3 regions of the Caulobacter sp. RL271 genome follow, and region 3 is predicted to be linked to each of the others. Evidence: predicted binding sites of a transcription regulator. Region 3 holds the regulator's gene; each other region holds the start of a gene.
What was found. Region 3 encodes LexA, which represses DNA repair genes until DNA is damaged. Its sites were predicted from a motif close to ATGTTCNCNANNTGTTCT; they were not measured.
Positions count from the first base shown of each region.

Region 1: ssb (single-stranded DNA-binding protein) is a predicted target of LexA. The motif match lies at 4,248-4,265, and genes of this name have one in related genera.
Region 2: uvrA (excinuclease ABC subunit UvrA) is a predicted target of LexA. The motif match lies at 1,306-1,323, and genes of this name have one in related genera.

Region 1 is NZ_CP096040.1:2,733,149-2,740,911, reverse strand. Features, by position in the region: gene ppdK (pyruvate, phosphate dikinase) at 1-2,589, opposite strand, end outside; gene MZV50_RS12990 (GNAT family N-acetyltransferase) at 2,903-3,445, shown strand; gene ssb (single-stranded DNA-binding protein) at 3,658-4,164, opposite strand; gene MZV50_RS12980 (hypothetical protein) at 4,324-4,725, opposite strand; gene MZV50_RS12975 (hypothetical protein) at 4,744-5,433, opposite strand; gene MZV50_RS12970 (hypothetical protein) at 5,491-7,763, opposite strand, start outside.
Region 2 is NZ_CP096040.1:4,089,038-4,096,800, reverse strand. Features, by position in the region: gene uvrA (excinuclease ABC subunit UvrA) at 1-1,228, opposite strand, end outside; gene MZV50_RS19155 (hypothetical protein) at 1,470-2,162, shown strand; gene MZV50_RS19150 (hypothetical protein) at 2,297-2,458, shown strand; gene MZV50_RS19145 (hypothetical protein) at 2,515-2,628, shown strand; gene MZV50_RS19140 (ABC-F family ATP-binding cassette domain-containing protein) at 2,585-4,165, shown strand; gene MZV50_RS19135 (DUF3422 domain-containing protein) at 4,200-5,492, shown strand; gene MZV50_RS19130 (class I SAM-dependent methyltransferase) at 5,509-6,141, shown strand; gene MZV50_RS19125 (flagellar basal body protein) at 6,138-6,587, opposite strand; gene MZV50_RS19120 (rod-binding protein) at 6,594-6,974, opposite strand; gene MZV50_RS19115 (flagellar basal body P-ring protein FlgI) at 6,974-7,763, opposite strand, start outside.
Region 3 is NZ_CP096040.1:2,965,298-2,973,060, forward strand. Features, by position in the region: gene trpD (anthranilate phosphoribosyltransferase) at 1-654, shown strand, start outside; gene trpC (indole-3-glycerol phosphate synthase TrpC) at 651-1,439, shown strand; gene lepB (signal peptidase I) at 1,500-2,297, shown strand; gene MZV50_RS13975 (class I SAM-dependent methyltransferase) at 2,349-3,215, shown strand; gene lexA (transcriptional repressor LexA) at 3,387-4,091, shown strand; gene MZV50_RS13985 (energy transducer TonB) at 4,166-4,561, shown strand; gene MZV50_RS13990 (isocitrate lyase/PEP mutase family protein) at 4,568-5,323, opposite strand; gene MZV50_RS13995 (ComEC/Rec2 family competence protein) at 5,352-7,535, opposite strand; gene gltX (glutamate--tRNA ligase) at 7,698-7,763, shown strand, end outside.

The DNA.
Region 1 (7,763 bases), 230 kb from region 3:
GAAGCTGATCGAGGCCGGGTCGCCGCCATGTTCGCCACAGATGCCCAGCTTGACGTCCGGACGGGCCGCGCGACCGCGTTCGGCGGCCAGGCGGATCAGGTCACCGACGCCATCCTGGTCGAGACTGACGAACGGGTCCTTCTCGAAGATGCCCTTGTCGATATAGGCGCCCAGGAACTTGCCGGCGTCATCGCGGCTAATGCCGAACGTCGTCTGGGTCAGGTCGTTGGTGCCAAAGCTGAAGAACTCGGCGTTGGCGGCCAGGTCGGCGGCCCGCAGGGCGGCGCGGGGCAGCTCGATCATCGTGCCGACGGTGTACTTCAGGTCGCCGCCCTGCTCTTCCAGCACCGCCTTGGCGACGCGGTCGGTCAGGTCGCGCAGGTACTTCATCTCCTCGCCCTTGGCGACCAGCGGGTGCATGATCTCGGGCACGGGCGCGGCCTTGCCCGACTTGGCGATCTCGCAGGCCGCCTCGAGGATGGCGCGGACCTGCATCTCGTAGATCTCGGGATACGACACGCCCAGGCGGCAGCCGCGATGGCCCAGCATCGGGTTGGTCTCGTGCAGCTCCTTGGCGCGGCGCAGCAGCTTGGCGGCGTCGAGACCGGTGGCTTGGGCCACGGCCTGCACGTCCTCCTCGGTGTGCGGCAGGAACTCGTGCAGCGGCGGATCCAGGAGGCGGATCGTGACCGGCAGGCCCTCCATGATCGTGAACAGCTCGACGAAGTCGGCCTTCTGGAACGGGGCGATCTTGGCCAGGGCCGTGCGGCGGCCCTTCTCGTCGTCGGCCAGGATCATCTCGCGCACGGCGGCGATCCGGGTGTCATCGAAGAACATGTGCTCGGTGCGGCACAGGCCGATGCCTTCCGCGCCGAACTGGCGGGCGGTCTTGGCGTCCAGCGGCGTCTCGGCGTTCGCGCGCACCTTCAGGCGGCGGACCTGGTCGGCCCAGCTCATCAGCGTGGCGAAGTCACCGGTCAGCTCGGGCTCGATCATCTTGGGCGCGCCGGCCAGGATGTCCCCGGTCGAGCCGTCGATGGTGATGATCTCGCCAGCCTTGAACTCGCGCCCACGGACGCGGAACAGGCCTTCCTTCTCGAAGATGGCGACGTCGCCGGCGCCCGAGACGCAGGCCCGGCCCATGCCGCGCGCCACGACGGCGGCGTGGCTGGTCATGCCGCCGCGCGCCGTGATGATGCCGCGGGCCGCGTGCATGCCGTGAATGTCCTCGGGCGAGGTTTCCTCGCGCACCAGGATCACGGACTCGCCGTTGGCGGCGGCCTTCTCGGCGGCGTCGCTGTCGAAGACGATCTTGCCGGTCGCCGCGCCGGGCGAGGCCGGCAGGCCCTTGGCGACCACGTCGCGATGGGCGGTCGGGTCGATGGTCGGGTGCAGCAGCTGGTCCAGCGAGGCCGGCTCGACACGGCCGACGGCCTCTTCCTTGCTGATCACGCCCTCGGCGGCCATGTCGACCGCGATCTTCAGCGCGGCCTTGGCGGTGCGCTTACCGCTGCGGGTCTGCAGCATGTAGAGCTTGCCCTGCTCGACCGTGAACTCGATGTCCTGCATGTCGCGGTAGTGACGCTCCAGGGTCTCGACCACAGACTTGAACTGGCCGAACACCTCTGCCATCGCCTCTTCCATCGAGGGCGCGACGTCGCCCATTTCCTCGCGGGCGACCTTGGTCAGGGACTGCGGCGTGCGGATGCCGGCCACCACGTCCTCGCCCTGGGCGTTGATCAGGAACTCGCCATACAGGCGGTTGTCGCCGTTCGACGGATTACGGGTGAAGGCCACGCCGGTCGCCGAGGTGTCGCCCATGTTGCCGAACACCATCGACTGGATGTTGACGGCCGTGCCCCAGCTTTCCGGGATGTCGTGCATGCGGCGATAGAACTTGGCCCGGTCGTTCATCCAGCTGGCGAACACCGCGCCGACGGCGCCCCACAGCTGCTCCTGGGCGTCCTGCGGGAACGGCTTGCCCAGATAGTCGCTGACGGCGGCCTTGTAGTCCTTGATCACCTCGGCCCAGTCGTCGGCGGTCAGGCCGGTGTCGACGTGGACGTCCAGGCGATCCTTGTGGTCGTCCAGGATCTCCTCGAACATGTGGTGCTCGAGGTTCAGCACGACGTTCGAGTACATCTGGATGAAGCGGCGGTAGCTGTCATAGGCGAAGCGACGGTCGCCCGACAGCTTGGCCAGGCCTTCAACGGTCTCGTCGTTGAGGCCCAGATTCAGCACCGTGTCCATCATGCCCGGCATCGAGGCCCGGGCGCCCGAGCGCACCGAGACCAGCAGCGGGTTGGCGACGTCGCCGAAGGTCTTGCCGGTCAGCTCCTCGACCTTGGCCAGGCCGGCGGCGACCTGCTCGGCCAGCTCTGTCGGATACTGCTTGCCGTTGGCGTAGTAGTGGACGCAGGCCTCGGTGGTGATCGTGAAGCCGGGTGGGACCGGCAGCCCCAGGGCCGACATCTCCGCGAGATTGGCCCCCTTGCCCCCAAGGAGGTTCTTCATCGAGGCGTCGCCGTCCGCGCCGCCTCCGCCGAATGCGTACACCCAACGGGCCTTGGTCAACGTCTCAACCGGCATATTTTCTCACCCTGCGATCAGTGAAGAAGGTCGCGCCCTCTGATGGGGTCGTCTCACCTTGGAACAGCGCTGCTTTGTCGTGATCCCGCAGTGCAATATCCGGGCGTTTCAGTAGCACTTCGCCCAAGAACGCGTCCACTGGCGGTTCGCGTTCCGGGTAACAACAAGAGAATTCGGTAGATAATTCCAATGACAACGTTGTCCGAATGGCGGAGTTGGCGAGATTTCGGACAGAGACGCTGCAAACCCGCGACTTGAGCGGCGAGCGGACGATTGGGGTGGCTTGCCTTCGCGATGCGATACGCTTCTTTTGATGGGCGTGAGACCAGACATCATCCGACTCGGGACGTCCCGAAACGATGCGGACGCTATCGCCGACCTGCACACGCGCAGTCGCCAGAGCGCCTATCGCGGCCTCTATGGCGACGCCTATCTCGACCACGATCTGTTCGACGTCTCCCGCGCCACATGGCGGACCCGGTTCGAGCATTTCGATCCGGCCCATGACCTGATCCTGGCGGCGATGGACGGCGGCGCCCCGATCGGCTTGGCATACGCCTCGTTCCGGCTGAATCCGAGGATCGGCGCCCTGCTCGACAACCTGCACGTCGCGCCCGAGCGCAAGGGCGGCGGCCTGGGAACGCGGCTGCTGGCCGAAACGGCGCGGTGGCTGGTCGACGAACACGCCGGCGCGCCGTTGCATCTGGAGGTCTATGCGCCGAACGCTGCGGCGCTGGCGTTCTACGAACGCTTGGGCGGCGTCGAGACGACGCGGTACGCCGAAGAGGTTCCAGGCGGTCGCGTGGTCGAGGTGGCGCGATATCGCTGGACGAACCCCGCCGACCTGATCCGCTAGCGCCATTTCCATAAGAAAGCGGCGAGCGCCCGTCCCCGGATCGCTCGCCGCTCGCCCCTGTGGAGGCTCTCCGTCATTGGCTCGAGGCCGCCGTACGGGCTGCTCCACTGTTCCCACCGATCCGAGCTCCGAAGAGAAGCAGACCGGTTCCGTCTAAGGCCGAGGCGCGGATCAGACTGTGAAGATCCGCACACTCGGAAAAATGATGATTTCTAGAACGGAATTTCGTCGTCCAGGTCGGCCGAGAAGCTCTCGCGGGGGCCGCTGGGCTGGCTGCGCTGGCCGCCGCCGAAGCTGGAGCCGCCGCCGCCCGAATAGCCGCCGCCGTATTCGTCACCGCCACCCGAGGAGGCGCCAGCGTTGTCGCTGCGACCGCCCAGCATGGTCAGTTCGCCGCGGAACTTCTGCAGCACGATCTCGGTCGAGTACTTCTCGACGCCCGTGTTGTCGGTCCACTTGCGGGTCTGGATCGCGCCCTCGATGTAGACGGTCGAGCCCTTGCGCAGGTACTGCTCGGCGACCTTCACCAGGTTGTCGTTGAAGATCACGACACGGTGCCACTCGGTCTTTTCCTTGCGCTCGCCGCTGTTGCGGTCGCGCCAGGTCTCGGACGTGGCGAGGCGGAGATTGGCGACGCGGTCGCCCGAACCCAGGCTGCGGATCTCGGGATCGGCCCCGAGATTGCCCACCAGAATGACCTTGTTGACGCTGCCAGCCATCGCTCGCCCTTGCTCTCGCCCGGCGACCCTCGCGCCGGAATCTGAGAGCGGACGTTAACGAGAGGCTAACGCGGGCGCAAGTTTTGTTCTCTTAACGTTCTTGTGGACGGGAAAGAGGGCTGTGGACGGACGATGCGCCCTTCCCTCCGACCTCAAGCGCTACTGGGACGGCTCGCGGCGGATGGCGCCCGGCACGGCCAGACGGCCGTCGCCCGTGCGGACCAGCGACATGAAGCGCGGGCCCTCATAGGTCTGGCCGACATAGATCCCTTCCTTCTCGAGGAAGATGAACGAGCCCTGGTAGGCGCCGACCATGCCCAGACTGTTGGACTGACCCATGCGGACGAAGCGGATGCGCACGCCCTCGAGCGTGGCGGCGCATTCCTCCATCTGCGGCACGTTTCGGGCCACCGGATTGAAACGCAGCGTACCGTCCTTGTTGGTCGCGACCTGGAAGCAGACCCCCTGCTCGAAAGGCGCCTTGGTCTGCTTCTCGCACCCCGTGAGCGCGAGGCTGGAAACGGCCAGGACGGCGGCGGCGGCGAGGACGGTCTGCTTCATGGATTACACTTATAAAACCTATCCCGCGTTCGGGATAGAGCAGTTGGAGCCTTGGTCGAACGCGGTGTGGAAGCTGCGGTTGTCGGCCGAGATTTCGACACGGCCCGGCACCAGGCGCAGCGTCTCATCGCCCCAGCGGCCGTAGGTGGCGCCACCGGTCTTCTCGCAGCGGCCGTTGAACAGCTGCTGGGCGCAGGCGTTCAGGGTGATCTCGCCGGGCAGGCGCCGCCACTCGTTGCCGGCGTAGCGCCAGCAGGCCGCCAGCGGCGCGCTGGCCGAGGCGCCGGTCGGCGTCGAGGGCGCGGCCGGGTTCGACGGCGCGGCGGCCGCCGGCGCGCTGACGGTCGGCGCCGGCGGCAACGGCGTCAGCACGGTGCCGGCCTGGTCGGCGGCGGCCAAGGCGCCCGTCTCGTCGACGCCGACGTCCAGGGCGCCGGTCGCCACGCCGTTCTTCTTGGCGCATTCGGCCAGGGTGATCTCGCCGACGAAGGCGCCGCCCACGAAGCAGCGCAGCGGGCGCGCCGGATCCAGCTTGGTGTCGTCGTCGCGTCCGGTCTCGACGATGAGCCCGGCGCGCGAGGCCGGCGGCTCCTCGGTCGGCTTCTTGTCGTGACCCGACATCACGGCCACGGCGATGCCCAGCCCCGCCAGCAGCGCCAGCGCCGCGCCGCCGCCCAGGATGACCCGTCGATCTTTCAGAAAGTCCATGACCCCTGGCTACGACGCGCCGATGACGCTTTCAAGCTTGGCCGGCCAGAAAGAGGGTCAGCCGCCGCCGGTCAGGCGGTTGAGCGCCGCCTGATAATTGGAGATCTGGTTCGTCAGATACGCCGGCACCGTGCCGCCGGTCTTGCCCGAGGTCTTCCCGGTGTCGCTCTTCACACCCAGGGCCGCATCGGAGATCTCGCGATAGGCCGTGCGGATCTGCGACAACGCCCGGGTGATCACCACATTGGCGTTCTTGCGTCCCGCGTCGGTGGTCAGGTCCAGCTCCGGCGGCAGCTGCAGGCCGTAGACCGGGCCGTTGCCATCGGCCGAGACGGTCTTGCCGCCGTCGGTCTTGGTTGCGCGCACGACGCCGCCCGCCAGCCCCAGCGAGGTCAGGACGTCGGTGCCGCCCTTGCCGGCCACGATCTCGATCGTCGAGGTGTTGGAGGCGGGACTGATCTTCAGCACCCGGCTGTCGCCGCTGGAGCCGATCTCGACCTTGGCGCGGAAGCCCGAGGCCCGCTTGATCTTGTCGGCCAGGGTCTCGAGCGTGTCGTTGGCCTCGATCTTGATCGTGGTCAGGGCGCCGCGCTCACGGGTGCGGATCTGGAAGGTGTCGCCAGCCCGGGCCGCGGTCGCCGAGGTGATGCGGTCAGACTGGGTGTAGTCCATGGTCCCGGCGGGCAGGCCGAACAGGTCCAGGGCCGAGGCCCCCGACGAGGCGACCGCCACCGAGGTCGGGGTGGCGTAGCCGTCCTTGCCGGTCAGGCGCTGGCTCCAGTCGACGGCGCCGGTGCCGACATTGACCTGGGCGACATAACCGTCCTTGTTCCCGACCGTCGTCTGGCCGTCCAGGTTCGCGCCCGCCGAGCCGACCAGCCAGGCGGTGCCGTTCTTGACGTCGAAGCCGGTGACCGTGTCGTCGCCCGTGCCGCCATAGTAGGTCAAGGCGTCGGCGCTGTTGTTGGAGATGTCCAGCGACATGCGGCCGACGAAGGCGTCCATGCCGCCGGACGGCGCGGTCGTGGCGCCGTTGATCGACATCAGGTTGTTGGCCGTGTAGCCGCCGACATAGAGCTGGCCGCCGTCGATCTTCAGCCCCACCAGGTCGCCGCCCTTCAGCGAGCCCAGGTCGCGCGTGGCGCCGGCGGTGGCCGTGGCGGTCTTGGTGTAGGTGACCGGAACGCTCTGATAGGCGCCGTACTGGTCCAGCTGGGTGACGTTCTCGGTCACCACGCTGGTCGCCACGTCGAAGCTGCGCAGCATCGCCTCGCCGTTCTCCTTGGAGCCGACGATGACCTGCGAGCCGTTGACCACGATGTCCGAGACGGAATCGTTCTCGGTCGTGCCGAACTTCTGGGTGAACAGCGCCTTGGGCTGGCCGTTGGCGTCGGTGGCGAAGGCCGACAGATAGGCGTCCCAGCCGCCGCTGGGGTCGGTCCCGGTCGATCCCGGCAGGTCAGACTTGCTGCGGCCGCCGACATAGAGGACGCCGTCCGCGCCGAAGGCCAGGGCCGTGGCCTCGTCGTCCTGCAGGCCGCCGCGGCGCACCGTCCACTGCTCGTCGCCCATGGCGTCGTAGCGGGTGACGAAGCTGTCGCTCGTGGTCGCCGTGTCGCCGCTGTTGATCGGGCCGTTGACCGCGCCGGCCAGGCGCCCGGTGACTGAGCCCGCCACGGCGACGCCGCCGTCGTCGGCCACGGCCAGGGACAGGCCGCTGGCCTCGTCGGTCGCGCCCAGGGTGCGGGCGTACAGCAGGTGGCCGGCGCTGTCGTATTTCAGCAGCGCGACGTCGCTCTGGCCCTTGATGACCTGGCCGTCGAGGTCGGTCTTGCCGTCCACCGCGGTGTCGACGTCGGCCAGCATGTAGATCGAGCCGTCCGCCCCGGTGACAGACTTGCGCACGCCCGAGATCGTGCCTTGCAGGGTCTCGGTGAAGACCTTGCCGCCCGGCGCGCCCGCGCCCGCCCCGCCGCCCGTTCCAGCGGTGCTGTACTTGGTCAGGGTCGTCTCGTAGACGGCGTCGTCGGTGGTGGTGTCCTTGTCCGGATCGGGATTGCCGGCCTTGGTCGTCACATAGACAGCCGGCGCCGTGGTCGGGGCGCTGAAGGTCAGCTGCTCGACGGAGTCGCCGTTGATCTTGAGCGCGAAGTCGTCGCCGGTCGCCGGCAGCGTCACCGGCTTGCCGGCGACCTGAACCGTGCGCTCCTCGCCGGTCGTGCGCTGCAGCGAGATGGTCGTCCGGAAACCGGCGTCCTTCAGCTTGTTGTTCATGTAGCTGACGACGTTGGACATGGTCCGGGGCGTCGAGCCCATCTCGGACAGGTCCA
Region 2 (7,763 bases), 1.1 Mb from region 3:
ACTGGTAGCGGCCGAGCTCCTCACGGACCCACGATGAGTCCGTCTCACGCCAGCGGCGCTCCAGGTTCGGCAGCACGCCCTCGAAGGGCTTCTCGACCTCGTACTTCCGCGCGTTGTCGTCGTAGGTGAACTTGATCTTGGTTCCCTTGGAGCCTTGCAGCACCACCTCGCGGGCGTCCGGCGACAGCTTGTACCAGGGCTCGTCCATCGAGAAGCCGTAGTGGCGCGCCAGGGCCTGCAGGGTCTGGGTATAGAGCGGAGAAGGTCCTTTCGCCCAAGGCGCGACCGCACCCTTGTGCAGGCTCTTGTCCTTGTCGGGGATGACCAGGTCGGCGTCGAAGGCCAGCTTGGCGCCCAGGCCGTCGCAGACCGGGCAGGCGCCCGCCGGATTGTTGAACGAGAACAGGCGCGGCTCGATCTCGGCGATGGTGAAGCCGCTGACCGGGCAGGCGAAGCGTTCCGAGAACAGGATGCGCTTCGGCTCCTTCTCGCCCTCTTCGATATTGGCGAACTCGGCCACGGCCAGGCCGTCGGCCAGGCGCAGGGCCTGCTCGATGGAGTCAGCCAGGCGCTGCTCCATCTCGGGCTTGGTCACCACGCGGTCCACGACCACGTCGATGTCGTGCTTGAACTTCTTGTCGAGCGCCGGAGCATCCTCGATCGGGTAGTATTCGCCGTCGATCTTCAGCCGCTGGAAGCCGGCCTTCTGCCACTCGGCGATCTCCTTCTTGTACTCGCCCTTGCGATCGCGAACGACGGGGGCCAGCAGATAGAGACGCGTGCCTTCCGGGAGGGCGGTGATCTTGTCGACCATCTGGCTGATGGTCTGGCTCTCGATCGGCAGGCCGGTGGCGGGCGAGTAGGGAACCCCGACCCGCGCCCACAGCAGGCGCATGTAGTCGTGGATCTCGGTCACCGTGCCGACGGTCGAGCGCGGGTTGCGCGACGTCGTCTTCTGCTCGATCGAGATCGCGGGCGACAGCCCCTCGATCAGGTCGACGTCGGGCTTGCTCATCAGCTCCAGGAACTGACGGGCATAGGCCGACAGGCTTTCCACGTAACGGCGCTGGCCCTCGGCGTAGATCGTGTCGAAGGCCAGCGACGACTTGCCCGAGCCCGACAGGCCGGTCAGCACGACCAGCTCGCCACGCGGGATGTCGACGCTGACGTCCTTGAGATTGTGCTCACGGGCGCCGCGAACGCGGATGAAGTTCAGTTGCTCAGCCATGTTTTCCGGAACGTTGGGCCGCCAGAATGGTGGCAGCGCAGCGGCTATATGTAGGGCTCAAGCGGCGAATTAACACAAGAACAAGATGCGAACAAATGTCGCGCGTGTGGGGCGCGGTTCTGCTGACAGCCAGTGTCAGCAGCGGCGCCTTGGATAGGGCGCCGCTTGGTCATTCGACGGCCTCGAAAGCGGCGCCATTCGCGCGCGTCCTCCCTTTTCAGCTTAACCAGAGGTGGCGTGGATGAGGCTGGGCGCGTGGACCAGGCGATGGCTCGCCGTGTCGGGTGGGGTGCTGGCCAATGGCCTGATCCTTGGCGCGCTGGTGCTGATCGAGGAACAGCCGCCGTCGGTCGAAGAAACGCCAGTGCTGCTGCTGGATCTGACGCCACCGGAACGTTCGCGAACGCCCGAGCGCCGCCAGGCCGCTCCGAAAGCCGCCGCCTCGCGGCCGTCTCCCACGGCTTCGCCCGAACCGGCCTCGACAGCGTCCGGGGAAGCCGGAGCGGTCCAGCCCGCGCCCGGCGAGCCGACCTCGCCCGCGATCGATCCCGCCTGGCGCATCGACCGAAAGACGATCGACAGCTGGCGCATCACCGAAGGCGTGCCTGAATGGGGATGGGGGCGGTACTATCGGGCGTGCAAGGGCCTGAGTAGCGAGCACATGACGCCGGACGAGAAGGAGCGGTGCTATGGGGCCTGGGGCGGTGGGACTCGAGACAAGCGCCCTTCGCCCGGCTTCGTGGGGCCGATCGACGAGACGAAGTGGCAGGAGCACCCGCCTGCCCCGAAGACGGCGTCGACCTACGACAAGGACGCGGCGCGCGGCCAGCATTGTCGCGACTACCGGCGCGGCCGCACGCCCGGCTTCAGCGAGCGAAACCTGGCTTCGACAGGCAAGCCGCCGCCGACCCTGCGCGAGCGCGGCTGCTTCTGACCGGGCGGCGTATTGTTCCGGCTTCATTATTCGGACTTCCTAAACCCTGTTTGGAAGCGGGTTCTTCAGTCCACGCATGATCTAAGCGCCACGATCGGGCAGAAGCTCGACCTTGACACCGGGAAAGAACGGTCGTGGCCAAGAAGGACCCCGAAAGCGCCAAGCAGGGCGCCAAGCAGCAGGCGTTCGACGCCTTGAAGGCGCCCAAGCCGCGCTCGATCGTGATCGACACCCTGGTGTTCTGCGGTGGAGTCGGGTCGTTGGTCTGGGTGCTGCACGCGATGTCGCCGACCTAGCGCCGGCCAAGCTTGCCGCGTTCGACGCGCGCGCTTAAAACCCGCCTTCCCATCCGATGGAGGCACTCATGATCAGCAAGACGGAAGACCGTTTCGTCCTTCCCGTTTCCCTGACCGTGGGTTCGCATGTCCTTCGTCACCCTGGATTCCGTTTCCGCCGCCACCCCTGACGGCCGGCCTCTCTTCGAAAACCTGAACCTCGTCATCGGGGCCGAACGCATCGGTCTCGTCGGGCGCAACGGCGCGGGCAAGAGCACCTTGCTGGCGCTGATCGCCGGCGCGCGTGCCCCTTTAGCCGGGACCATCACCCGGACCGGGACGGTCGCGACCCTGGATCAGACGCCCGACGTTTCGGAGGGCGCGCGGCTAGTCGACCTGCTGGGTGTCGGCGGGGGTTGGGATCGCCTGTCGCGCATCGAGCGCGGGGAGGGCGATGAGACCGACCTCTCCGACGCCGACTGGGACCTGCCGGCGCGGCTGGACCAGGCCCTGGCCGATGTCGGCTTGCCGGGTCTCGAACCCGAGCGGCCGGCGGCGGCGCTGTCGGGCGGCCAGGCGACGCGGGCGGGGCTGGCGCGTCTGCTGGTCGCTCGGCCCGACGTGCTGCTGCTGGACGAGCCGACCAACAACCTGGACGCCGAGGCGCGAGGGATCGTGGCCAGGGTGCTGGCTCGTTGGCGCGGCGGGGCGGTGGTGGTCAGCCACGATCGAAGCCTGCTGCGCGGCATGGACCGTATCGTCGAGCTCTCATCGCTGGGCGCGCGGTCGTACGGTGGCGGCTGGGACCTCTATGCCGCGCGCCGGGCCGAGGAAGCTGAGGCCGCGCAGCGCGGCCTGGACCACGCCGAGCAGGCGGTCCGCCGCGTCGCCCGCGAGGCCCAGGTCGCTCGCGAGCGCAAGGATCGCCGCGACGCGGCCGGCCGCAAGTTCGCCGACAGGGGCGGAACGCCCAAGATCGTCCTGGGCATGATGGCCGAGCGGGCCGAGAACAGCGGTGCGCGCGAGGGGCGGCTGGCCGACAAGCTGGTGGCCGAGGCGGCCCAGGCCAAGGTCAGCGCCGACGCCCGCGTCGAGCGGGTCCGGACCCTGGGGTTTGATCTGCCGTCGTCCGGCCTGCCCGAGGGGCGGACGGTGTTGAGCTTCGACGATGTCGCCTTCGCCTGGCCAGATGAGGCGCCGGTGATCAAAGGCTTGTCGTTCCGCATCGCGGGGCCCGAGCGCGTGGCGGTCTCGGGTCCGAATGGGACGGGCAAGACGACGCTGATCCGGCTGGCGACCGGTGACCTCGCGCCCTTGGCGGGTGTGGTCAAGCTGTCGGTTCCCGTCGCTCTGCTGGACCAGCGGGCGGGGCTGTTGAACGATGGCGAGACCATCCTGGAGAACTTCCGCAGGCTGAACCCGGCCGCCAGCCAGAACGACGCCCATGCGGCCTTGGCGCGCTTCCTGTTCCGCAACACCGCCGCCCACCAGTTGGCCGGGACGCTGAGCGGCGGCGAGCGCCTGCGGGCGGCCCTGGCCTGCGTGCTGAGCGCGGCCGCGCCGCCGCAGCTGCTGATCCTGGACGAGCCGACCAACCATTTGGACATCGCCTCGATCGAGGCCGTCGAGGCGGCGCTGTCCGGCTATGATGGCGCATTGCTGGTGGTCAGCCACGACGCCGATTTTCTCGAGGCCATCGGCATTGAACGGAAGATCGCCCTCGGATAAGTCTATGTGACCGGTAACATTTGGGCGCGACCCGATGACCCGGCATCGCAGGGCTCAGGAACGCAGGCAAGACGAGATGGACGGCGGCCGGGACCACCCGCTTCGAGTGACGTTGAGCGAACTGATGCACCTGCGGGCGCTGCCGCTGGACCGGGTCCCGCTCCGCCTGCGCCAGTGGGTGTTCCTGGTCGAGCCGGACGCGCGGACGTCGGAGGCTGCCTTCGTCGCTCTGTTCGCGCCGGGGCAGGATCCCGCGTTGGGCCGCGTCGTCGTCGCGGACGAGGACGGTGGCTGGCTGTGGGAGCGTCACCAGGAGTTCTCGACCTGGACCTGGTTCGCCTACGGACCGCTGGGACGCGAGCTCGGCTTCCAGCCCCAGCCGGAGGCAAGCTTCTTCTGGCTGGACGGCGCGCCGGGCCAGGTGTTCCGGGGCGTCGAGATCTCGGTCTCGGCGCCGGGCGCCGCGGCCCCGACCGACGCGGACCTGGGTCGGCATATCGACCTGCAGCGCTGCGTCTCGTGCGAGGCCTTCGACGGCGCGGCGCGGATCTGGACCGACTTCCGCCTGCGCGAGGGCGGCGCGGGGCGCATTCACGTCCACAACCTCTCCCTGGCCAATGACGAGGTTTCACGCCTGGTTCAGACGCTGCTGGAGATCGGCAACTATCGGAAGCTGGCGCTGATCGGCTTCCCACCGGCGCGCGAAATGCTGGCCTGGCTGGACGGAGCCGAGGCGCGGCTGGCGGCGATCACCAGCGGTCTGGCTGCCGGCGAGGACAGCCAGGCGGTGCTGGATCGCCTGCTAGCTTTGTCGGCCGAGGTCGAGTTGCGCGCGGCCAGCAGCCGCTTCCGCCGCGGGGCGACCGAGTCCTATCACCGCCTGACCCTGGATCGGCTGGAAGCCCTGCGCGAGCGGCGGATCCCCGGCCATTCAACGATGAGCGAGTTCATCGCCCGGCGCCTCCTGCCGGCCATGCGCACCCGCCAGGCCTCCGACCGCCGCCTTGACGACCTTTCCCTGCGCATCGCCCGCAGCGGCGACCTGCTGCGCACCACGCTGGGCCTGGCCCAGGACCGCCAGAACCAGGAGACCCTTCGCGGCATGGACGCCAGCCTGCAACTGCAGACCAAGCTGCAGGGACTGGTCGAGGGGCTATCGATCTTCGCGGTGGGTTACTACGTGCTGGGCCTGCTGGGTTATCTGCTCAAGCCCTGGCTGCACGGCGTGGCCGAGCATCTGATGTCGGGCCTGGTGCCGCTGGTTCTGATCGCCGTTGCCGCCAGCCTGCATCGGCGCAAGAAGCGGTTGATCGACGAGGCGCACTAGGCGCTTAAGTCCGCCGGTGACCCTTGAAGCCTTCATCCAGGCGCGCCTGACGCTGGAACCCGTCCCGGGCGTTCCCGAAGTCCGCCTGCATCGCGCGGGACCGCGCAGCGGACTGATGCGGCTGGCCGAGGCGGATCCGGACTTCGGCTCGCCCTATTGGGCGCGGCCCTGGGGTGGGGGTCTGGCCCTGGCGCGGTATGTCCTGGACCGTCCGGACGTCGTCGCCGGCAAGCGCGTGCTGGATCTCGGCGCGGGCTCGGGCCTGGTGGCCATCGCCGCCGCCCTGGCCGGGGCGGGTGAGGTGAGGGCGGTCGACGTCGACTCTTACGCGGTCGCCGCCGCGCGCCTGAACGCCGCCGCCAACGGCGTGACAATGGAGGTGGCGCAGACCGACCTGCTCGATGGTGATCCGCCGGACGCCGAGCTGATGCTGGTCGGCGATCTCTTTTACGACCCAGCCCTTGCCGCGCGGGTCGAGCTCTTCCTGCGCCGCTGTCTGGCCGCCGGAATCGCGGTGCTGATCGGCGACCCCTGGCGCGCGCCGCTGCCGGCGGATCGGCTGCGGGTCGTGGCCGAGTATCCGGTCGCCGACTTCGGCGATCCGAACGGCGCAACCCGGGCGGCGGCGGTTTTCGAACTGGAAGGCTAGGCCTTGCGGTTCAGGGTGATCGCCGCGCCCATCGAGGGGCGGTCGTTGACCATGCCGCCGGCGCCATAGGTCGTGGCCGGGGCGGCGCGCTGGCTGGCGATCTCCTGGGCGACCGCGTGGACCAGGCCCTCGGTCACGGTCTTGGCGGCGCTGACGGCGCGCGCCTGACGGGCCAGGACGGCGTCGAAGGCCTCGGTGGCGCGCAGCAGGCGCTGGCGTAGTTCCGGCCGGGCCGCTTCGACCAGGGCGACATTGGCGCGCACCCGCATGGACTCGTGCCGGTAGACATTGGCCAGCTTGGCCGTCTCCTCGACGTACTGCGCCGCCTCGTGCGGGCGGTGGGTCTCGAAGGCCAGGGCTTCCTTGGCGATCAGGTCGGTCAGGCGCTCGGTCAGCAGGGTCAGCTGGTGGACGCGATCGTCGGCGTCGACGGCGGCGATGGCCATGGCGTGTTACTCCTTCAGACCTTGCATCTTCAGCATTTCGCGCTGGATGGTCGGCGCCAGGCCGATGCCGCCGGCCTTGGTCACCTGCTTGGACATCGCGTCCGTCAGCATCGACTTGAACATCTCCTCGCCGTTGCCGCCGCCGAACGGTTCGGAGGTTTTCACGCCCTCGAACATCTGCTGCATCATCACCGACAGGAACGAGCTCTCGAACGTCTTGGCCGTTTCGGCGATCTTGGCGCGCTTCGTCGCGTCTTGGACCGCGTCGTGGGCGGTGTCTTCGACCGAAGCCGCGGCGCTCTTCACCGCCTTGGCCGCCGTCTTGATCGCGGCCGTGGCGGCGCCGACCTGCGGAACGAAGGTGGAGATCGTGGACAGGGCGCTCATCACATCACCTCGATGTCGGCTTGCAGGGCGCCCGAGGCCTTCACGGCCTGCAGGATCGAGATCATGTCGCGAGGCGTGACGCCCAGGGCGTTCAGGCCGCCGACCAGGCTCTTCAGCGAGGGCGAGCCGCCCAGGGTGATCAGCTTCTTGCCCTTCTCCTCGTCGATATTGACGGTCGACTGCGGAACGACGGCGGTTTGGCCCTGGCTGAAGGGGCCGGGCTGGCTGACGGCGGGGGTTTCCTGGACAGTGATGGTCAGGTTGCCCTGGGCGATCGCCACCTGGCTGATGCGGACGTCGTCGCCCATGACGATGACGCCGGCCACCTCGTCGATCACCACCTTGGCCGGGCTGTCGGGCTCGACTTCCAGGTTCTCGATGTTGGTGACGAAGCTGATCATGTCCATGCCGGCTGGCGCGCGCACGGCGACGATGGTCGGGTTCTGGGCCTGGGCGCAGTTGGGGAATTTGGCGTTGATGGCGTCGGCGATGCGGCGCGAGGTCGTGAAGTCCGGATTGCGCAGGGTCATGCGCAGGATGTCCATGCTGACCATCTGGAAGCCGGTCTCGCGCTCGATGATGCCGCCCGACGAGATGCGGCCGGCGGTCGGCACGCCCTTGGTCACCGAGCTGCCCGAGGCGCCGCCGGCCGAGACCGAACCGGTCTGCACGGTGCCCTGGGCGACGGCGTAGGTCTGGCCGTCCGCGCCTTGCAGGCTGGTGACCAGCAGGGTACCGCCCAGCAGACTCTTGGCGTCGCCCAGCGCCGAGACGGTCACGTCCAGCTTC
Region 3 (7,763 bases):
GTCCTGACCGCCCTGGGCGTCAATATCGACGCCACCCGCGAGCAGCAGCGGCGGGCCCTGGACGAGGCCGGCATCTGCTTCCTGTTCGCCCAGACCCATCACGGCGCGATGAAGCACGTCTCGCCGATCCGCCAGCAGCTGGGCTTCCGGACGATCTTCAACCTGTTGGGCCCGCTGACCAATCCGGCCGGCGCCAAGCGGCAGGTGGTGGGCGTCTCGGCTCCACGCTTCGTCGAGCCGATCGCCAAGGCCCTGGGCGCTCTGGGCGCCGAGCGCGCCTGGTCGGTGCACGGCTCGGGCCTGGACGAGCTGACCACCACGGGCGAGACCGAGGTCGCCGAATGGCGTGACGGTCGCATGCACCTGTTCACGATCACGCCCGAGGCCGTCGGCCTGCCGCGCGCGGCGCTGTCGGACATCACCGGCGGTGATCCCGCGTTCAACGCCGCCGCCCTGACCCGTCTGTTCGACGGCGAGACGGGTCCCTATCGCGACATCGTGCTGCTGAACGCCGCCGCCGCCTTCCTGGTGGCCGACAAGGTCGAGACCCTGGTCGAGGGCATCGAACTGGCCGCCGACGTCATCGACGAAGGCCGCGCCAAGGCCGCCCTCGCCGGCCTCGTGGCCACCACGAACACGGAAGTAACTGCGTGACCGACATCCTCGCGAAAATCGCCGCCTACAAGCGCGAGGACGTCGCCGGTCGCAAGGCCGCGCGCTCGCAAGCCGATGTCGACGCCGCCGCGAAGGCCGCCTCGACCCCGCGCGGTTTCAAGGCCGCGCTGGAAGCCAACCACGCGCCGGGCAAGCTCTCGCTGATCGCCGAGATCAAGAAGGCCTCGCCGTCGAAGGGGCTCATCCGTGAGGACTTCGATCCGCCGGTCCTGGCGCGCGCCTATGAACTGGGCGGCGCGGCGTGCCTGTCGGTGCTGACCGACGGCCCCAGCTTTCAGGGCGCCGACGAATACCTGGTCGCCGCCCGCGCGGCGACCGCCCTGCCCTGCATCCGCAAGGACTTCCTGGTCGATCCCTGGCAGGTCGCCGAGAGCCGCGCCCTGGGCGCCGACGCCATCCTGGTCATCCTGGCCATGATCGACAATGGTCTGGCGGCCGAGCTGATGTCTGAGGCCCGCCGCCTGGGCATGGACGCCCTGGTCGAGGTCCACGACGAGGCCGAGATGGCCCGCGCCGGCGCCCTGGGCTCGGACCTCGTGGGCATCAACAATCGCGACCTGAAGAGCTTCGTCGTCGATCTGGCCGTCACCGAGCGTTTGGCCGCTCAGGCGCCCAAGGATGCGCTCCTGGTCACCGAAAGCGGCGTCTTCACCCACGACGACGTCGTGCGCATGGAGGCGACCGGCGCCAAGGCCATGCTGGTGGGCGAGAGCCTGATGCGCCACGCCGACGTAACGGCGGCCACGAAGGTCCTGATCGGCTAACGCCACGATTTGGCCAAGCTCGGCGACCTAACCTCGGCGTGAGCCAAGGGAGAGGATCGCATGACCAAGCCGCGCTGGGCCGAGGGCCTGATTGAAACCCTCAAGACCGTCGCCCTCGTGCTGGTGGTGGCGCTGGTCCCGCGCACGGTGTTCAGCCAGCCCTTCACGATCCCCTCGGAGTCGATGGAGCCGACCCTGATGGTCGGCGACTACATCCTGGTCTCGAAATATCCCTACGGCTGGAGCCGGCACTCGATCCCGCTCAGCCCGCCGATCGGCCACGGCCGCCTGATGGACAAGGCGCCTGTGCGCGGCGACATCGTCGTCTTCAAGAAGCCCGGCGACGGCCGCACCGACGTGATCAAGCGTGTCATCGGACTGCCCGGCGATCGCATCCAGATGATGGGCGGCGTTCTGCGGATCAACGGCGCACCGGTCCGCCAGACGCTGACCGGCGTCGACGCCGAGGGTTCGCCGGGCGACTATCCCATCCCGGTTCGCCATCTGCGCGAAACCCTGCCCAATGGCCGAACCTACGCCACCAACAGCTTCGGCGCCGACACCCCGGCGGCCAATACCGGCGTCTATACCGTGCCCGCCGGCTGCTATTTCGTGATGGGCGACAATCGCGACAACTCGGCCGACAGCCGCTTCAACCCCGGCTCGACACCGAAGGGCTACGCCTCCTGCGCCTGGGACGTGGCGCGCGACGTGGCCCTGCCGCCGGAGCTAGGCATGGGCTTTATCCCCGCCGAGAACCTGGTCGGCCGCGCCGAGCGGATTCTGTTCTCATGGACCGGCCACGGCCTGCGGCTGGACCGTACGTTCCGCAAGCTGCCCGCCCCGACGGTTGGCTGAGGCCACAACCGTCGTTAGGGTCCGCTCAACTTCGGATTGAAGGGGAATCGGATGCGGGACAGCTCACTCTTGGCGGCGCTGCGCAGCGCCACGCCCGCGCCCCTGCGTCCGGTGCTGGGCCGCCTTCGCCGCGCGCTGCTGCCCGCCGCGCCTCCAGCGATCGCGCCCCCGCCTCCCGCCGCCGATGCGGACGCCGTCGCCGCGCCGCAGGAACTCTGGCACCTGGTCGGCGCCGCCGACGCCGACTACGTCCGCGTGGGCCAGGAGTTCAAGCGTCTGTTCATCGAGGCCGGCCTGCAACCGCACCACGCCATTCTCGACGTTGGCTGCGGCATCGGCCGCGCCGCCGCGCCGCTGGTCGACTATCTGGACGAGTCCGGCCGCTACGCTGGCTTCGACGTCATGGCCCAGGCCATCGACTGGTGCAGGGCCAACATCGCCGTGGGCGATCCGCGATTCGCGTTCGTGCACGCCGACATGCATAGCGACCGCTACAACCCGGCCGGCTCGCAGCCCGCCAGCGCCTACGTCTTCCCCTATCCGGACGCCAGTTTCGACTATGTCTGGCTGGGCTCGGTGTTCACCCACCTGCTGGCCGCCGACCAGGCCCAGTTCGCCCGTGAGATCGCCCGCGTGCTGAAGCCCGGCGGGACCAGCATCGTCTCCTGGTACCTGATCGACGACGAGGCCCGCGCCAACACCGGCAACGGCCAGATCGCCTTTGACATGGTCCATCGTCTGGACGGCTGCTGGACCGCCACGCCGGAGCTGCCGGAGTCGGTGATCGGCTACGACCTCGAGCCGATCCTGGTCCAGTACGACGATTTGGGCCTCGACGTGCTGAACCAAGCCCTCGGCGTCTGGCGTCGCCAGCCCTTGCAGGACCAGGACATCATCGTCGCCCGCAAGCGCGCCTGAAAGCTTTCGTTAAGCTTTTGATTCTGGGCGACATTTACTCTATTCGGCCGCCTAGGCTTTGATTTTGCAAAGCTTTTCACGAGGGTCGCGCCCCGACTTGACTTTGACGCGGAACGCCTAGAGAACATTCGCAAGGTTTGCGGTTTGTTCCGCGCTCCAGCCGAGGTCGACATGCTCACCCGCAAGCAGCACGAACTGCTGATGTTCATCCACGAGCGTATCAAGGAGACCGGCGTCTCCCCGTCCTTCGACGAGATGAAGGAAGCCCTGGATCTGGCGTCCAAGTCGGGCATCCACCGGCTGATCACGGCGCTGGAAGAACGTGGCTTCATCCGCCGCCTGGCGCACCGGGCCCGGGCGCTGGAGGTGGTGAAGCTGCCGCAACAGGCCACGACGGCCGCCCCGCCCAAGGGGCGCGGCGCCTTCCGGCCGCAGGTGTTCGAAGGCGGCGGCGCGCCGCCCGCCCCGGCGCCATCGGCGGCTCCGGCCAACGATAGCCGCGAACTGCCGATCCTGGGCCGCATCGCCGCCGGCACGCCGATCGACGCCATCCAGCACGAGCGCGAGCGCCTTCCGGTGCCCGAGGCCATGCTGGGCAACGGCGAGCACTACGTCCTCGAGGTGCAGGGCGACTCGATGATCGAGGCCGGCATCCTCGACGGCGACTACGTGATCATCAAGAAGGGCGACACCGCCACCTCGGGCGAGATCGTCGTCGCCCTGGTCGGCGAGGAAGCCACCCTGAAGCGCCTGCGCAAGAAGGGCGGCTCGATCGCCCTGGAAGCGGCCAACCCCAAGTACGAGACCCGCATCTTCGGCCCCGATCAGGTCGAGGTGCAGGGCAAGCTGGTGGGTCTGATCCGCCGCTACCACTAGGCGAATATACTCAATCTGTGATTTAAGAAGGTCAGCCCCTCAGAGGCTGGCCTTTTTCGTGTGAGAGATATGCCATGATTGTCGCTTGGCTGGTCATGGCGCAGATCGCAACGGCCGCGCCACTGACGCCACAGGACGTCGAACTCCGTCACGCGAGACGCTGGCCATTCAGCGCCTACTATCCTGATCAGGCTCAGCGAATGGGCGTGGCCGGAGACGTCCAGGCCCGCTGCCTGGTCAACGACAAGACCCGGCTCGAGAATTGCGAACTGCTGTCAGTCACGCCAGCGGGCCGAGGCTTCGACGATTCCGCCAAGCGGCTGCTGCCGGACGTCGTGGTGGACAGCGTCGCCAAAGACGGCCAGCCGACTGCCGGCCGGTCCATCACCCTCACCATCGAATATCGCTCGACCGGGCTCCGAAGCGCGAGTTCCTCGCGAAACCCAAGCTATAGCGTCGTCTTCAAGTAGAGGCGGTTACAGACGCCCCTCCTCCGCCAACCGCTTGGCGACGACATCGAAGCCGGACCAAGCCGCAGCGGCCAGGGAGGCCCCGGTGCTGACCCGGCGAACGCCCAGCGCGCCCAGGCTCTGCACCGACATCTCGGATCCCCAGAACAGGACGTTGACCGGGTTGGGCGCTACGGCCTGAACGATGGCGCGGATCTCATCGTCATCAGTCACCGCCGGCGCATAGAGGCAGTCCGCTCCGGCCTCGGCATAGGCCTTCAGACGCTCCAGGGTCGGCGCCAGGTCGCGGACGCCGCGTAGATAGCCCTCGGTGCGCCCGACCAGGATCACGTCCTGGCCCGAGGCGTCGATCGCCGCGCGAGCCGCCTTGAGCCGCGCCACGGCGGTCGGCAGGTCGTAGAGCGCCGAGCCCGACCAGTCCTCGATCGACAGCCCAGCGACGCCGGCCTGGATAGCCAGAGCGACGCTCTCTCCGACCCCTTCGGGCGTGTCGGCGAAACCGGCCTCGAAGTCGGCGTTCACCGGCAGGTCGGTGGCGGCGCAGAGCTGTGTCAGGTGAGCGATCACCTCGTCACGGGTTATCTGGCCGTCGTCCTTGCCCATGGCCCAGGCGGCTCCGGCGCTGGTCGAGGCCAGGGCCTTGAAGCCCAGCCTTTCCAGCCTCTTGGCGCTGCCGACGTCCCAGGGATTGGGCAAGGCGAAACAACCTTCGGCGTGCAGGGCGCGGAAGGCCGCGCGGCGGGCGGCGAACGGGTTCGACATCACGGATCCTCCAGAAGGCGAGCGAGACTTAGCCGCCACCCGTGCCATCAGGTGTCAGCAGGCGGCTGCCCGAAGGGCGGCTCCACGGTCGATCGCCCCGCAAGGGTTGGGCCCAGACGATGCGCCAGCCGTCGGAGCGGCGATAGAGTTCGGCGGCCCCGCCCCGCGCGAAGTCTTCGGCCGTCAGCAGCACGGTATCGGCGCACAATGGCGGGATGCGCTCGGGCGCGGCGCCGCGTATCACCACGACCTCGCTGTTCACGCACAGGCCCGACAGGGTTTCGGCGTCGGGGGCCTTGCGGCTCCAGGCCAGGGACAGCCGAACCGGCGCGCCCAGGGCCGGCGCGCAGATCCGCTTGTCGCAGGCATAGAGGCTCCAGGTCGCCGGCGTCAGGCCCCGGCGCCGGGCCCACAGCTCGGCCCCGAACCGCTTGGCGTCGGTGCGCAGCAGGACGGCCGCATCGCCCGAGCGCACGGCGGCCGTGGCCCCATCGGCGGCGATCCAGGCATCGGGCGGCGCCGGCCTTGGCCACAGGGCGACGGCCAAGGCCAGCGGCGCGCCGATCCAACGCAGCTTCCCGCGCCACAGGCACAGGATCATCAGACCCAGAAAGGCGATCACCAGCACCTGGGGCGGCGCGCTGGCCACGATCCGCTGAGCGCCCTGGGCGCCGGCGAAGGCGTTTGCGATCCCGACCATACCGTCGATGCCCCAACCAGCGACAGCCAGGAACGGCGCGCCCAGGCCGAAGGGCTCCAGCAGGGTGCCGACGGCCAGGAACGGCATGATCACGAACGAGGACAGCGGCGCCACCGCCAGGTTGGCCGGAAGACCCCAGACGGCGACGCGGTTGAAATGCTGCATGGCGAACGGCGCGGTGGCCAGACCCGCGACCAGGCTGGCCGCGACGCTGGCGGCCAACCAGGTGAACCCCGCCTGCGGCCAGCGAATCCACCAGGGCGTGGAGATCTCGCGCACCGGCTGTGGCCAGCTTTCCGCCAAAGCTACTAGCGCGGCGGTGGCCGCGAACGACATCCGGAAACCCGGCTCGCCGGCGGTCTCGGGCTTCAGCGCCAGGATCAGCAGCGCCGCCACCGCCAGGCCGTGCAAGGTGATGGCCCGCCGGTCGAACAGTATGGCCAGGAACGCCACGCTGGCGGTGATCGCCGCCCGCTCGGCCGGCGGTGGCGCGCCAGAGATGACCAGATAGCCGAGCACAGCGACCAGCCCGGCCACGGCGGCGATCTTCTTGCCCGGCGCCCGCAGGGCCAGCCATGGCCAGGCCGCGACGCCCAGCCGCGCCACGCCGAACACGAAGCCGCCGACAATGGCCATGTGCAGGCCCGAGATCGACAGGATGTGCGCCAGGCCGGAGGCCCGCATCGCTTGGGTCTGCTCTTCCGTGATCCAGGCCTCATGGCCCGTGACCATGGCCGCGCCGATACCCCCGCTGCCCGGCCCCATCCGCGCTAGAATTCGCTCGGCCAGGCTCCAGCGGAAGGCGTTCACCGCCATGGACAGACGCAGCCGCCAGGGCGGCGGATCCAGTCGCGCCGGCGCGATCTCTCCGATCGTGAAACCGACGCCCCCAACCGAGTCGAACCAGGCGTCGCGGGCGAAGTCATAGGAACCCGGCGCGGCGGGCGGCGGCGGCGGTCCCAACATGGCCTTCAGCCGTACGGCCCGTCCCGGCCCTGGGGTCTCGTTCTCGCCAATCGTCACCCGGATTCGACGCGGTGTTCGTTCGGGCGACAGCCCCGACACCGAGGCCGGCGCGATCAGCACGCGCGGCCCGCTCGCGCCAGGACTGACGACGTCGACGACGAAACCGTCCACGCGCCGCACGACGCGTTCACCCGCCATGATCGGCGCCGCCACGCGGTCGCTACGGATCTTGGCCGCCAGCCCGCCGGCCGCGCCGAACGCCATGAGACCGACCAGAACCAGGACGAACGTCGTCGCCTCGCGGCGGCGCAAAATCAGCCAGACCGTCCCCAACAGCAGCGCCAGGCCGCCGAGCCCCCACACGGACGGCTCCCGGCCCGCCTCCAGATAGGCCGCCGCCCCCAGACCGAACGCGACCGGCGTCCACAGGAAGGCGCGCTCCGCATTGACCCGCAGCTCGGCCATCGCCAATGCGGCCAGGCCTGGCCACGAGAACCGCGTCGCGGGCGCCGGCGACGCGCCATCGATGACTTCGACGCCTAACATACCGAAACCGTTGTATTTTTGACGGCAATGCCAAGTTCGCCGCGATGCGGAAAAGCGCTGGTCCCGGCGGGAAGCGGCGTGCTAAGACGCCCCGCCCAAGCCGCGTCGCGGCTCGCGTTCTTCGACGCCGTTCCGGCGTTCAGCCCTGCAGCCTTGAAGTCCATGTCGAACCCCACCCCTACCGGCCTTTCCACGACGGGCGTTGTCACGCGCTTCGCCCCATCGCCC